2 regions of the Pseudonocardia sediminis genome follow, and region 1 is predicted to be linked to the other one. Evidence: riboswitches for the same ligand, from Rfam matches in the RefSeq annotation. Region 1 holds a riboswitch; the other holds the start of a gene.
What was found. Region 1 has a riboswitch for cobalamin ahead of EV383_RS09710 (hypothetical protein). Riboswitches for the same ligand answer to the same signal wherever they lie in the genome.
Positions count from the first base shown of each region.

Region 2: linked by a shared signal. The riboswitch ahead of cobN (cobaltochelatase subunit CobN) and the one ahead of EV383_RS09710 (hypothetical protein) in region 1 are both predicted to bind cobalamin.

Region 1 covers NZ_SHKL01000001.1:2,057,269-2,064,823, reverse strand. Annotated here, with positions in the region: gene EV383_RS09730 (ABC transporter ATP-binding protein) at 1-1,684, shown strand, start outside; gene EV383_RS09725 (ABC transporter ATP-binding protein) at 1,681-3,465, shown strand; gene EV383_RS09720 (FecCD family ABC transporter permease) at 3,462-4,502, shown strand; gene EV383_RS09715 (FecCD family ABC transporter permease) at 4,499-5,581, shown strand; gene EV383_RS09710 (hypothetical protein) at 5,588-6,037, opposite strand; cobalamin riboswitch at 6,104-6,305, opposite strand; gene EV383_RS09705 (MarR family winged helix-turn-helix transcriptional regulator) at 6,366-6,851, opposite strand; gene EV383_RS09700 (Dps family protein) at 6,992-7,540, shown strand.
Region 2 covers NZ_SHKL01000001.1:2,385,956-2,393,510, forward strand. Annotated here, with positions in the region: gene EV383_RS11175 (precorrin-2 C(20)-methyltransferase) at 1-1,143, opposite strand, end outside; gene EV383_RS11180 (precorrin-8X methylmutase) at 1,140-1,781, opposite strand; gene EV383_RS32870 (precorrin-3B synthase) at 1,816-3,264, opposite strand; gene EV383_RS11190 (hypothetical protein) at 3,386-3,643, opposite strand; gene EV383_RS11195 (C40 family peptidase) at 3,714-4,733, opposite strand; cobalamin riboswitch at 4,849-5,028, shown strand; gene cobN (cobaltochelatase subunit CobN) at 5,152-7,555, shown strand, end outside.

The sequences.
Region 1 (7,555 bases):
ACGCGATCGGCCGGGTCGTCGCGTGCTGCGCGGTTCCGTTGCGGCGCAACGCGGGACGGTGTCCGCGGCCGCGGTGCTGTTCTGCGGCCACCAGGCCGGCGAGGCCCTGGTCCCGGTGCTGGTCGGCGTCGTGATCGACGAGGCGGTGACCACCGGCGACCCGGTGGCGCTGGCCCTGTGGCTGGGCGTGCTCGGCCTGGACTTCCTGATGCTCTCGTTCAGCTACCGGTGGGGCGCGCGACGGGCCTGGCTGGCCGACATCCGGGCCGACCAGCGTCTGCGCATGATGCTCACCGTCCGGGTCCTGGACCCGCGCGGCGGGGCCGAGGCCGGGCGCCCGCCGGGTGAGCTGGTCGCGATCGCGACGGCGGACGCCAAACGGGTCGGGGTGGTCAACTTCGTGCTGCCGCTGGGGATCGCATCGCTGGCCGCGCTCGGGGTGGCCGCGGTGTCGCTGCTGGTCATCTCGGTCCCGCTCGGGCTGTTGATCCTGCTCGGCACGCCGCCGCTGCTCTACCTGGTCGGGTTGCTCGGGCGACCGCTGGAGAGCCGGTCGGAGCGCGAGCAGGAGCGGGCCGCGGAGGCCTCCGGAGTGGCCGCGGACCTGGTCGCCGGGGTGCGGGTGCTGACCGGCCTGGGCGCCGGTCCGGCCGCCGTGGCCCGCTATTGCGCGACCAGCCGCGGCGCGCTGGCGGCGACGCTGCGCGCGACCCGGGCCCAGGCCGGCTACTCCGGTGCGGTGCTGGCCGCGAACGGGCTGTTCCTCGCCCTGGTCGCACTCGTCGGGGGCCGGCTGGCGCTCGACGGCGCGATCACCGTCGGCGGGCTGGTCGCCGCCGTCGGGCTGGCCCAGTTCCTGGTCGAGCCGATGGAGACCCTGGGCTGGGTGAACGCGAAGCTGGCCCAGGCCCGGGCCTCGGCCGGCCGGATCGCGGCCGTGCTCGCCGCCGAACCCGCCGTCGGCGACGGGGGCCGGCCCGTCCCGGCGGTGGTGCCCGGCGCGCTGACGGTGCGCGGGCTGACGCACGGACCGCTGCACGGGGTCGACCTCGACGTCGCCGCCGGCGAGCACGTGGGCGTGCTGGCGACGGACCCGGGCGACGCGGTGGCGCTGCTGGCCTGCCTGGGCCGGGAGGCCGACCCGGAGCACGGCACGGTCGAGCTGGACGGGACGGCCCTGGGCGAGCACCCGCCGCGGGCGGCCCGGGCCGCCGTCCTGGTGTGCGCGCACGACGCGGTCCTCTTCGCCGGCACGTTCGACGACAACGTCCGCGCCGCCGCCGCGCCGGGGGCCGACCCGGCACCGGCACTGGCCGCCGCGGCCGCCGACCAGGTCGCCGCCGCGCTGCCCGAGGGCGGGCACACCGCCGTCGCCGAGCAGGGGGCGTCGCTCTCGGGCGGGCAGCGCCAGCGGGTCGCGCTGGCCCGCGCGCTCGCCGCCGGCCCGCCGGTGCTGGTGCTGCACGACCCGACGACGGCGCTGGACCCGGTGACCGAGGCGCTGGTCGCCGACGGGGTCCGCGCGCTGCGGGACGGGCGCACGACCGTCGTCGTCACCAGCAGCCCGGCGCTGCTGGCCCGCACCGACCGGGTCGTGGTGCTCTCCGGGGGCCGGGTCACCGTCAGCGGCCGCCACGACGAGCTGATGGGCCGCGAGGACTACCGGACGGCGGTGACGACGTGAGCGCCCCCGCGCCCGGTACCCCCGCCCCGCGGGACTTGCTCCCGACCGCGGACCGCCGCCGGATCCTCGGCGTGCTGGGCGCGCTGCTGCGCACGCGGCGGGGCACCGCGGTCGCCGCCGTCGCCGCGCTCGTCGCCGACGCCGCGGTCAGCCTCGTCGTCGCGCCGCTGCTCGGGCGGATCGTCGACCTGGTCGCCGAGCGCGCCCCGGCGTCGGCGGTGACCGGGCCGGTGCTGCTCCTCGCCGCGGCCGCCCTGGTGCAGGGCGCGCTGGCGGTGCTGGGCCTGGCCCTGGTCGCCCGCGTCGGCGAGAGCATGCTCGCCGACCTGCGGGAGACCTTCGTGCAGCGCGCCCTGGGTCTGCCGCTGGAACGCGTCGAGCGGGCCGGGGCGGGCGACCTGACCTCGCGGGTCACCGAGGACGTCGCGGTGGTCGGCGAGGCGGCGCGCGAGGCGGTCCCGGAGATCGCCCGCGCCGGGCTGCTGATCTGCCTGACCCTCGTCGGCCTCGCCGCGCTGGACCGGCGGTTCCTGCTCGCCGCGCTGTGCGCGGCGCCGGTCCAGGTGCTGACCGCGCGCTGGTACCTGCGCCGGTCGACCTCGCTCTACGCCCGCGAGCGGACCGCCGCCGGCGCCCAGCAGCAGCAGCTGCTCGACACCGTCGGCGGGGTCGCCACGGTGCGCGCGCTCGGCCTCGACCCGGAGCACACCCGGCGGGTGCACGCCCGCTCCGAGGACGTCGTGCAGGTCGCGCTCGGGGTGGTGCGGCTGCAGACCGGTTTCTTCGGGCGGCTCAACGGGGCCGAGTTCATCGGGATCGCGGCCGTGCTCGGCGCGGGGTTCGCCCTCGTCGGGTCGGGGACGGTCACCGTCGGCACGGCCACCGCGGCGGCGCTGTACTTCGTCGGGCTGTTCGGACCGGTCAACCAGGTGCTGTTCCTGCTCGACACCGCGCAGTCCGCGGCGGCCGGGCTGGCCCGGATCGTCGGCGTCGCCGACCTGCCCGAGCCGCCGGCCCCGGAGCACCCGCGGCACCCCGACGGCGCGCGGATCGGGGCCGACGGGCTCGGGCACGCCTACCGCCCCGGGCACGACGTGCTCGACGGCGTCGACCTCGAGGTGCCCGACGGCTCCACGGTCGTCCTCGTCGGGGCCAGCGGCGCGGGCAAGACGACGCTGGCCCGGCTCGTGGCCGGTGTGCACACCCCCACCCGCGGGCGGGTCCGGATCGGTGGGGTCACCCCCGCCGAGCAGGGCCCCGACGTGCTGCGGGCCACCGTCGCGATGGTCACCCAGGACGTGCACGTGTTCGCCGGCACCCTGGCCCAGGACCTGCGCCTGGCCCGCCCCGCCGCGACCGACGACGAGCTCCTCGACGCACTCGACGCCGTCGGCGCCCGGGAGTGGGCGCTGGCCCTGCCCGACGGCACCGCGACCGTCGTCGGCGCGGGTGGGCAGACGCTGACCGCGCAGCAGTCCCAGCAGCTCGCCCTGGCCCGGCTGATCCTCACCGACGCGCCGGTCGTCGTCCTGGACGAGGCCACCGCCGAGGCCGGCAGCGCCGGCGCCCGGGTGCTCGACGCCGCCGCCCGCCGGGCCACCCGCGGGCGGACCGCCGTCGTGGTGGCGCACCGGCTGACCCAGGCGGTCGACGCGGACGCGGTCGTCGTCCTCGACGGCGGCCGGGTCGTCGAGCGGGGCACGCACGACGAGCTGGTCGCCGCGGGTGGCCGCTACGCGCAGCTGTGGTCGGCGTGGACCGGCGCCCGGGTGGCGCCGTGACCGCGGCCCCGCCCCGCCCTGCCGCACCGCGGACGGGGAGCCTGCGCGCGCGCCGGGTCGGGCTCGTCGCCGCGCTCGTGGTCGCGATCGTGGCGCTGTGCCTGCTCAGTCTCGCCGTGGGCGCGAACCCGATCCCGTTGCGGCTGGTCTGGACCGCGATCGTCTCCCCCACCGACTCCGACGCCGACACCGTCGTCCGGACGCTGCGGATGCCGCGGACGTTCCTCGGCGTGGTGGTCGGGATCGCGCTGGGCATGGCCGGGGCGCTGATCCAGGGCCACACCCGCAACCCGCTCGCCGACCCGGGCCTGCTCGGCGTCGAGGCGGGGGCGGCGTTCCTGGTCGTGCTCGGCATCTCCGTGCTGGGCGTCACGAACCTGTACGGCTACGTCTGGTTCTCCTTCGTCGGCGCGTTCGCCGCGAGCGCGGTCGTGTTCGCCGTCGGGGCGGCCGGCCGGGGCGGGGCGACGCCGGTGACGCTCGCCCTGGCCGGGGTCGCGATCAGCGCCCTGCTCGGCTCGTTCACCTCGGCGATGGTGCTCAGCGACGCCGCGACGCTGGACGCGTTCCGGTTCTGGGCGGTCGGCTCGCTGGCCGGGCGGGACGCCACGATCGCCGTCGACGTCGCGCCGTTCCTGGCCGCCGGGGTGCTGCTGGGGCTCATCAACGCGCCGGGGCTCAATCTGCTGGCGCTCGGCGAGGACGTCGCGCGCGGGCTCGGGACGAACCTCACCCGGGTCCGCTGGACCGGTCTGGCCGCGATCACGCTGCTCACCGGGTCGGCGGTCGCGGCGTGCGGGCCGATCGCGTTCGTCGGTCTGATCGTGCCGCACGTCTGCCGCGCCGTCACCGGGCCGGACCAGCGCTGGCTGGTGCCCGCGTCCGGGCTGGCGGGCGCGGTGCTGCTGCTGACCGCGGACGTCATCGGGCGGGTCGTGGTGCGCCCCGGAGAGCTGGAGGTCGGGATCGTGCTCGCTCTGGTCGGCGCGCCGTTCTTCGTCGCGCTGGTGCGGCGACGGCGGATGGCGTCGCTGTGAGCGCCCCGGCTCCCGCCGCGTCCGCCGTGACCGTGGCGGGACGCCCCGCGCTGCGCTGGCGCGGCCTGTCCGGGGTCTGGCGCCCGCGGATGCTGGCGGTGACCGCGGCCGGGCTCGTGCTGCTGGTGCTGGCCGTCGCGGTGAACGTCGGGCGCGGCGACTTCCCCATCCCGCTGGGCGACGTGCTGGCCGCGCTGGCCGGGGGCGGCACCCGCGGGCAGCAGTTCGTCGTCTGGCAGCTGCGGCTGCCCCGGTCGCTGACCGGGGCGCTGGTCGGGGCCGCGCTCGGGATCGGCGGGGCGATCACCCAGACCGTCGCCCGCAACCCGCTGGCCAGCCCGGACATCCTCGGCGTCACCGCAGGCGCCGGCACCGCGGCGGTGGTGGTGATCGTCCTCGGCGGCGGTTCGTCCACCGTCGCGCTGTCCGCGGCCGGGCTGCCGCTCGCCTCGCTGGCCGGCGGGCTGCTCACCGCCGGGCTGGTCTACGGCCTGGCGTGGCGGCGCGGCATCGACGGCTACCGCCTCGTGCTGGTCGGGGTGGGGGTGGGGGCGGCCGCGACGGCGGTGACGTCCTGGCTGCTCATCGCCGCCCGGATCGGTGACGCCGCCCGCGCCACGGTGTGGCTCACCGGCAGCCTCAACGCCCGCGGCTGGGAGAACGTCGTCCCGGTGTCGATCGCGCTGCTGGTGCTGGTGCCGGTCGCGCTGCTGCTGGCGTTCGGGCTCGGCGCGCTGCAGTTCGGCGACGACACCGCGACCGCCCTCGGCGTGCGGGTGAACGTGGCACGGTCCGCGCTGATCGTGCTGGCCGTCGCGCTGACGGCGGTGGCCACCGCCAGCGCCGGCCCGATCGCGTTCGTCGCGCTGGTCGTGCCGCAGATCTGCCTGCGGCTGGTCGGGGCGCCGCGCCCGCCGCTGCTCGCCTCCGCCGTCTACGGCGGGCTGCTGGTGGTGGTCTCCGACCTGATCGCGCGCACCGTGCTCCCCGCGGAGCTTCCGGTCGGGATCGTCACCGCCGCGATCGGCGCCCCGTACCTGATCTGGCTGCTGGTCCGCGGGCGGTCCGCCCGCGTCTGAGCGGGGTCAGGACCCGAGCGGCACCCGGCGCGGGGGCAGCAGCGCGACCGCGCCGGTGTCCCGGACCCGGATCCCGGGAGCCGTGTGCCGCAGGCCGTCCAGCGCGGCGGTCATGGCGGTGTCGGCGGACGGCGGCCCGGCCGTCACCAGCACCGCGACCCGCCCCGGGGCGCCGTCGAGCACCTCGGCGATCCGCCGTGCCGCCTCGCCCGGGCGGACCGGCTCGACCCGCCAGGCCTCGACGTAGAACAGCACCGTCGACTCGGGATCGGCGCCGGGCCCGGCCGGACCGGTGAACACGACGTCGGCCGCGGCGAGCAGGTCGGCGGCCCGCTCGGGGCCGGACGGCCCGGCGTCGGAGGATCCGCCGTCGGAGGATCCGGCCGGACCGGTCGCGCCGAGCACGACGAGCGTGCCCGCGCGGGCAGGGGTGGTAGCAGGACCGTCGCCGGTCATCGTGGCCTCCTCGAGGGTCCGCGCCCTCTGCCGTCGGATCCGCGGCTCCGCGGGCCTCGCGCCCACCGATACCGCGCGACGACGGCCAGTCTCCTGGCTTCCCGGATCCGCACGGCCCGGTCTTCCCACCGGTGGGTACCGGCAGTGACCGTCCACGACGTCCCGTCCCCGGAGGAACGGGGCCGCGGTGGGACGTGCTCCCCGATGACAGTGGCGGGACCGCGCCGGATTCGCACCGGCTTCCTGCACCGTCGTCGCCGACGACATCACCACGGCGGGGCGCGGTGGTCAACCCGGACCCGGTCCCGACCGGCCTACCGGCGCAACGTCACAGCGGGGTCGGTGCGACCGCCCACTCCGTCTCCGGGATCTCCCCGGCCGCGGCGGCGAACGACCGCAGGGCCTCCACGACGGCGAGACGGCCGCTCTCGGGCATCGCGCCGAGCAGGGTGCCGAGCTCCTTGCGGCGGCGGCCGGTGACGTCACGCACCAGGTCCTCCCCCGCCCTGGTCAGCGCGACCCCGACGGCCCGCCGGTCGTCGTCGGACCGCTCGCGGTCGATCAGGCCCTTCGCCACCAGGCGGTCGCACATCCGGGTCGCGGTGGACGGGGTCACCGACAGCGAGGCGGCCAGGTCCGCGGGACGGCGGGCCCCGTACTGGGCGAGCACGACCAGCGTCCGGTACTGCGGCAACGTGACGTCCTCGTCGACCGCCGCCACCGACCGCGCGGCGACCGCCAGCAGCGCACGGCTGGCCGTCATCACGGCGTCGACGAGGGCGTCCCCGTCGGGCGGGGCGGGCGATGGGCTCACCCGTCGATGGTCGCACTCGGTAATCGGCTTCGCACGACTCGCGTGCATGACCGGCCGCGGGCGGGGTAGGCGGGAAGTCCGACGGTCACGGCCGGACGACGTCCGTCCCGTGACCCGCCATCACTTCGAGAGGACACCACGTGTCGACCGACACCGTCCAGTACACCGTTCCCGGCATCGAGCGCGACCAGGCCGGTGAGGTCGTCCGCATCCTGCAGGACCGCCTCAACGCCCTCAACGACCTCGCGCTGACGCTCAAGCACGTCCACTGGAACGTCGTGGGCCCGCACTTCATCGCCGTGCACACCATGCTCGACCCGCAGGTCGACGGCGTGCGCGAGATGGTCGACGCCGTCGCCGAGCGCATCGCGACCCTCGGCGGCTCGCCGACCGGCACGCCCGGCGCCCTCGTCGCCGCCCGCAGCTGGGACGACTACTCGATCGGCCGCGGCGCCGCGATCAAGCACCTGGGCGCGCTCGACCTCGTCTACTCCGGCGTCGTCGGCGACCACCGGGCCGCGATCGACAGCACCGGCAAGATCGACCACGTGACCGAGGACATGCTGACCGGGCAGTCGGCGGACCTCGAGCAGTACCAGTGGTTCGTCCGCGCGCACCTGGAGAGCGCCGACGGCACGCTGAGCCAGGCCGGGGCCTCCACCGAGAACGACGCCGCCGCGGCGTCCTGACACCCGGCACCGCCA
Region 2 (7,555 bases), 330 kb from region 1:
CGGGACGTCGCGGTACTTCGGCTCCGAGGCCACCTCCAGGACGGCGGCCGCCATCGCGAACACGCCCGGGTCCCCGGCCGAGACGACGGCGACCCGGCGTCCGGACGCGGCCAGGTCCAGCGCGTGCGCGGCCCGCTCGGCCTCGACGCGGTTGTCCGAGGCGTGCCGGGTCTGGCGCGGGTTCGGCGGCACCCGGTCCAGGTAGGGCCCGTAGCCGACGAGATCGTCCGACGTGGACAGTGCCGCGGCGACCTGCGGGGTCAGCCAGTCCCGCCCGGCCGGCCCGGTCCCGACCACCACCACCTCGCCGCCCGTCCCCGTCCCGCTGGACGAGAGCTCCGCCCGTGCGGCTTCGCCGGACGAGAGCTCCGGTCGTGCGCCCGCCGTGGTGGGTGCGGCGCGGCCCGAGGAGGCGAGGGCTCCGGGGGCCAGCGCGATCGCGAAGTAGGGCACCGAGTCCGGGTCCACGTCGGACAGCGCGCCGACGCGCTGACCGTCCATCGTGGCCCGCTCGACGTAGCGCGCGTCGTCGAGACGGCCTGCGTCGGCCATCGCCCCGCGGACGGCGGAGAACGTGCGCCCCAGCTTCATCACCGCCGCGGAGTCCGTGTCGGACAGTCGGCGCGCCAGCTCCTCCCGGGGCAGCGTCCCGGGCAGCACGGTGAGCACCTCGTCGCGCTCGACCAGGGGCGCGCCCAGGGCCGCGGACGCCGCGCTGATCGAGGTCACACCCGGTACGACCTCGGTCCGGTAGCGGTCGGCCAGGCGCTTGTGCATGTGCATGTAGGAGCCGTAGAACAGCGGGTCGCCCTCGGCGAGGAGGACGACGTCGCGCCCGGCGTCGAGGTGTGCGGCCAGGCGGGCGGCGGCCTCGGCGTAGAACTCGTCGATCGCTCCCTGGTAGCCGCCGGGGTGGTCGGTGGTCTCGGTGGTGACCGGGTAGACCAGCGCCTCCTCGATCGCGGTGCCGCTCAGGTGCGGCTCGGCGATCCGCCGCGCGATCGAGCGTCCGTGGCGGGCGGAGTGGTACGCGATCACGTCCGCATCGCGGACGAGGCGGGCGGCCTTGATCGTGGTCAGCTCCGGGTCGCCGGGGCCGAGACCGACGCCGTACAGGGTGCCCGTGCCGTCTCCGGAACTCACGCCATGATCTCCTGCTCGTGGGCCAGCGCGTTCAGGGCGGCGGCGGTGATCGCGGACCCGCCGCGGCGGCCGTGCACGACGAGGAACTCCAGGTCGTGACGCTGCGCGAGAGCCTCCTTGGACTCGATCGCCCCGACGAAACCGACCGGGATCCCGATCACCGCGGCCGGGCGGGGCGCGCCGGCGTCGAGCATGTCGAGCAGGTGGAACAGCGCGGTCGGGGCGTTGCCGATCGCGACGACGGCCCCGCCCATCCGCGCGCGCCACAGCTCCAGCGCCGCGGCCGAGCGCGTCGTGCCGAGCTCGTCGGCCAGGCGCGGGACCTGGGCGTCGCGCAGCGTGCAGACGACGTCGTTGGCGGCCGGTAGCCGGGCCGCGGTGACCCCGGAGGCGACCATCATCGCGTCGCACAGGATCGGGGCGCCGCCGCGCAGGGCCGTCCGGGCCGCGCCGACGACACCGGCGGAGGCCGCGATGTCGTCGACGAGGTCGACCTGCCCGCAGGCGTGGATCATCCGCACGGCGACGTCGGCCATGTCCGCGTCGAACCGCGACAGGTCCGCCTCGGACCGGATCGTGGCGAACGAGCGGCGGTAGATCTCCGCCCCGTCGCGGATGTACTCGTGGCCGTGTGTCATGCCGCCTCCGCGGTGGGAAGGACGTCGGCGGGGCTCATCGGGTGCTCTCCTCGAGATCGTCGGTGTGCAGGGACGCGGCGAGGGCCGACACGGGGACCGTGACGCCGTCGACGGTGTAGTGCGCGTCGTCGACGGCCACGGCGTCGGCGTGCGGGGTGTGCGGGGCGCCGCAGCGGCGGTCGCACCCGACCACGTGCACCGGCCCCACCGCTCCGGCGGCGACCAGGCCGCGGGCGTGGGTGCGGACGTCGGAGAGCGACTTCGCGCAGCCCGGACGTCCGGCGCAGGCGCTGACCCGCAGCGCGGGGGAGCCGGGGTCGACGACGAGCCCGGCGGTCCGCAGACGGTCGAGCGCGTCGGCGGCGTCGTGGGGGTCCGGGAGCAGGATCGTGCGCCACGGCGTGACGACCGCATCCGGTGCGAGGTCGGCGAGCAGCCGCGCGTCGGCGGCGGAGAGCTCACCGAGAACAGGAGCCGCACCGACCGCGCCCACTCCCAGGGCGCCGACCGCTCCCGGGCCCGCGCCGGCCCGCGCCCATCGCGCCGCGTCGCCGTCGGGCGTCACGTTCGGATCGGGTGACCCGCCACATCGTGACGCTCGCCGAAGTGGTCCGGTCCGGGCCGCATCGGGCGTCACGTTCCGGTCGTGTGCCCCGCCATCTCGTGACGCTCGCCGCGGAAGTCCGGCGGGCGCGTCGTCGGGCGTCACGTTCTGGTCGGGGGGCCCGTCATGTCGTGACGTTCGCGGGAGTGACGCGGTGGACGGGTCGACCGGCTCCACGCGCGGGGAGTGGGTCGACCGGTCCCGCAACACCGCGGCGATGCGGGCCGCGGCGTCGGGGAGCTCGGCCGTCCGCCAGGCGCGGGTCCCCGGGTCGTCGGCGTGCTCGGCGCGCAGGTCCAGGAACGCCTCGGCGGCGTCGAGCAGCAGGCCGGGGGCGTTCGCCGGGGCACAGCGCAGGCCGGTGTCCGTCCCGGCGACGACGAGCGACCCGGCGTCGGCGCCGGTGGCGGCCCAGCACAGGTCCGGACGTTCGGCGGCGACGTCGCCGCGACCGTCGTCGATCGCGAAGAGGAACCGACCGGGCAGCTGCGCGAGCCCGGGTCGCGCGCAGAGCGCACGGTCCAGCGCACCGGCCAGACCGCGGACGTCGGCGAGCCCGCCGGTGATCCCGCTCGCCGGGGAGGCCAGGACGTTGCGTACCTTCTCGTGCGCGAACGAGGGCAGCAGCCCGGCCCCGGCCAGCGCGCGGACGAGCGCCGGGTCGTCCCGGTCCAGACCTCTGAGCTGCAGGTTGCCGCGCGAGGTCAGGTGCACCGCGCCGTCGCCGAGAGAGTCCGCGACGTCGGCGACGGCGTGCAGCTGTGCGGCCGTCACCACCCCGCCGGGCAGACGGATCCGGGCCAGCGCACCGTCCGCGGCGTCGTGCGGCGACAGCACGCCCGGGCAGGCGTCGGCGCGGGAACGGACGGGGGTCGGCACCGGGTCACTGTAGGCACACGGTGCGCCGCCCCGACCGTTCCGGACGCGGCGGGCTCGGTCACACGGGAGCCCGCCGCGGTCCGCAGGAGCGGCGTCAGTCGTCCGAGACGACGATGTCGCCCTAGGTCAGCGGCAGGGTCGCGACGTTCGGGGCGCAGCTGCCCGGGTCGATGCCGGTCGGCAGGAACCCGATGGCGTCCTGGCCCCCCGGGCCGCCGTCGACGACCGTGATCAGGATGTTCTGCCCGACCAGCGGCGCGGGGCGGCTGCCCTCCTCGAGCGGGTAGAGGAACCCGGCGGTGTTGCCGCGGACGTCGACGCAGGTGGCCGGGCCCTTCGGCGCGATCAGCGCCGCCTTCGTCTTCGCTCCGTTGCGCATGTGCGGCAAACGGGTGAAGTGATCATGAGGTACGGCTCGTGCGCCTACGTTGCGCGATCGAGACCGCGGCTCACGGTAGGTAGCGGCGGGCGCCCGCGTACTCGCCGTCGAGACGCGCGGCGGTGATCCGGACCGGCGTCGCGGCGTCGAAGGCCTCGATCATCTTTCCGTCACCGGTGTACATCGCGACGTGGTGGATCGCGCCCTTCCCACCCTGGCGGCCGTAGAACAGCAGGTCGCCGGGCTGGAGCCGGTTCTTCTCCACCGTCCGCCCGCCGGTGGCCTGGGCCGAGGCGTCGCGCGGGACGGTGATCCCGTGCACGCCGTAGACGGTGCCGGCGAGCCCGGAGCAGTCCAGGCCGTACCCGGCGCGACCGCCCCACAGGTACGGCCGTCCGAGGAAACCGCGCGCGGTGGCGACCAGGTCCGCGCCGGTCGGTGACGGAGCGGCCTCGCCGTCGGCGACGACCGTCACCGCGCTCGCGGCGACCCAGCGCACCCCGTCCGACGGCGTCGCGACGAGCACCGCGCCGTCCCGGGAGTCGAGGACGGGCAGGCGGGTGTTCGCGCTGACCTCGGTCGCCCGCCGGGTCAGCGCAAGATCCTCGTGGAGCCAGGTGAGCGGCGCCGACACGACGGCGGTCGGTCTGTCCGCGGTCAGCGCGGCGAACCCGGCGGAGTCGGTGAGCTGGGCGTCGGGGATCCAGCCGGGGTAGCCGGCCGCGTTCTTCGGGGTGGGCTGGCCGGGCACCGCGACCTGCGTCCAGCCGCCGCGGCGGTCGAGCACCTCGACGTGCCGGCCGTAGAGCGCCTGGGTCTGGGTGCGGTTCGACGACGTCAGGTCGAGCTTCTGGGCGGTGGTCATCGCGGCGAGCCAGCCCGGTACGTCGGACGGGTTCGCCAGCGCGGGCCGGTCGACCGGGCGCGGGGAGTCCGGCGAGGTCCAGACGGTGGCCACCGCGACGTCGACGACGGTGGAGGACGACGGCGGTGACGTCGGGACGGACGCCTCGGCGGTCGTCACCGGGATCAGGGCCAGGGCCAGGGCCGGCGCCAGCACGGACGCCACGGAACGCAGAGATCGGAGCACGGAACGTCCTTCGCGGGGGAGACCCCGATCGTCGGCGATCACGAGCGATCCGGACAAGACGGACCACCCGACCGAACGCGTGACGACGGCGACCTCTCCCACCCTCGCTTGACGCGGTGCGCCCGCGTTGCGGACAGTGTTGCCACACCTTCATACGGCGGGCGGGAACAGGAAGCCGGTGCGAATCCGGCGCGGTCCCGCCACTGTCACCGGGGAGCGGACCCCACCTCACGGCCACGGACCCACGGGTCCGGAAGGCCGGGGCGAGCGCCGATCCGGGAGCCAGGACACTGCCCTGCCCGCCGCCCGTGCGCTCACCTGCGCTCGGGCCGACCGACCCGGGACGCGGATCCCGAGGAAGGCTCACCGCCGTGCGCCTCGCCCTGTCCTGCCCTGCCGTCACCGGGGGAGCAGCCGCATGATCCTGCTGCTCTCGACCTCGGACACCGACCTCCTCTCGGCGCGGGCCTCCGGCGCGGACTACCTGCCCAAGAACCCGAACTTCGTGCCGCTCGACGACCTGCGGACGATGGCGACCGACGCCGACGTCGTCGTGATCCGGGTGCTCGGCGGCTACCGGTACTTCGAGCAGGGCCTGGACATGCTCCGCGGGCTCGACACCCCGCTGGTCGCGCTCGGCGGGGAGATGGCCCCGGACGCGGAGATGATGGAGCTCTCCAGCGTCCCGGCCGGCGTCGCGGCGGAGTCGCACACCTACCTCGCGCAGGGCGGGCCGGCGAACCTCGCCCAGCTGCACGCGTTCCTCTCCGACACCGTGCTGCTCACCGGTGAGGGCTTCGCCCCGCCGGAGGAGCTGCCGCAGTGGGGGCTCCTCGAGCGGGAGGCGACCCGGCAGGACGGGCCGACCGTCGCCGTCCTCTACTACCGCGCCCAGCAGCTGGCCGGGAACACCCACTACGTCGCCGCGCTGTGCGACGCGATCGAGAACGCCGGCGCGAACCCGCTGCCGATCTTCTGCGCGTCGCTGCGCCAGGCCCCCGGCGCGCTGCTGGAGCGGCTGCGCGAGGCCGACGCCATGGTCGTCACCGTGCTCGCGGCCGGCGGCACCCGACCCGCCGCCGCACAGGCCGGAGGCGACGACGAGGAGTGGGACGTCGCCGAGCTCGCCGCGCTCGACGTCCCGATCCTGCAGGGGCTGTGCCTGACGTCGTCGCGGGCGATGTGGTCGGAGAACGATGACGGCCTGTCCCCGCTCGACGTCGCCACCCAGGTCGCGGTGCCCGAGTTCGACGGCCGGCTGATCACCGTCCCGTTCTCGTTCAAGGAGATCGACGCCGACGGGCTCGCCACCTACGTGCCCGACCCCGAGCGCGCCGCCCGCGTCGCCGGGATCGCCGTGCGGCACGCGAACCTGCGGCGGATCCCGAACGCGGACAAGAAGATCGTGCTGATGCTCTCTGCGTACCCGACGAAGCACGCGCGGATCGGCAACGCGGTCGGCCTCGACACCCCGGCCAGCACCGTCGCACTGCTCCGCGCCATGGACGCCGCCGGCTACGACATCGGCGACTTCCCCGGCGTCGAGAACGGCGACGGCGACGCGCTGGTGCACGCGCTGATCGAGGCCGGCGGGCAGGACCCGGACTGGCTGACCGAGCAGAAGCTGGCCCACAACCCGGTCCGGATCTCCGCGGCGTCCTACCGGCGCTGGTTCGACACGCTGCCCGACGACTTCCGCGCGGGCGTCGAGGAGGCGTGGGGCCCGGCTCCCGGCGACCAGTACGTCGACCGCAGCCACGACCCCGAGGGCGAGATCGTCGTCGCGGCCCTGCGTTCGGGCAACGTGACGCTGATCGTGCAGCCCCCGCGCGGGTTCGGCGAGAACCCGATCGCGATCTACCACGACCCGGCCCTGGCGCCGTCGCACCACTACCTGGGCGCCTACCGCTGGCTGGCCGCCCCCGTCGCCGACGGCGGCTTCGGCGCCGACGCCGTGGTGCACATCGGCAAGCACGGCAACCTGGAGTGGCTGCCGGGCAAGACGCTGGGCATGTCCGCATCCTGCGGGACCGACGCCGCGCTCGGCGACCTGCCGCTGATCTACCCGTTCCTGGTCAACGACCCCGGCGAGGGCACCCAGGCCAAGCGTCGCGCGCACGCCACGCTGATCGACCACCTGATCCCGCCGATGGCCCGCGCCGAGGCCTACGGCGACATCTCCCGGCTCGAGCAGCTCCTCGACGAGCACGCGAACATCTCCGCGCTCGACCCGGTGAAGCTGCCCGCGATCCGCCAGCAGATCTGGACGCTGATGCAGGCGGCGAAGCTCGACCACGACCTCGGCCTGGAGGAGCGCCCGCACGAGGCCGAGTTCGACGACTTCCTCCTCAACGTCGACGGCTGGCTCTGCGAGATCAAGGACGTCCAGATCCGCGACGGGCTGCACGTGCTCGCCGCCGCGCCGGAGGGCGGGCCGCGGGTCGAGCTGGTCCTGGCGATGCTGCGCGCCCGTCAGATGTGGGGCGGCGAGAAGACCGTCCCCGGTCTGCGGGAGGCGCTCGGTCTGGTCGAGGGCGGCACCGAGACCGGGGCCCGCACCGACGAGATCGAGCACCTGGCGCACAGCCTCGTCGAGGACATGGAGGCCGCCGGCTGGGACGCCGAAGCAGCCCCCCGCATCGTCGCCGCCCGCCTGTCGGCGTTGGACGAGAGCGCCGTTCGTGCGCCCGGGCAGGACGGGAGCTCCTCTCGTGCGCCGGGGGTGGACCCCGCGATGGTGGAGACGATCATGCGTTTCGCCGCCGACGAGGTGGTGCCCCGGCTGAACGCGACCAGCCACGAGCTGGACCGGGTGCTGCACG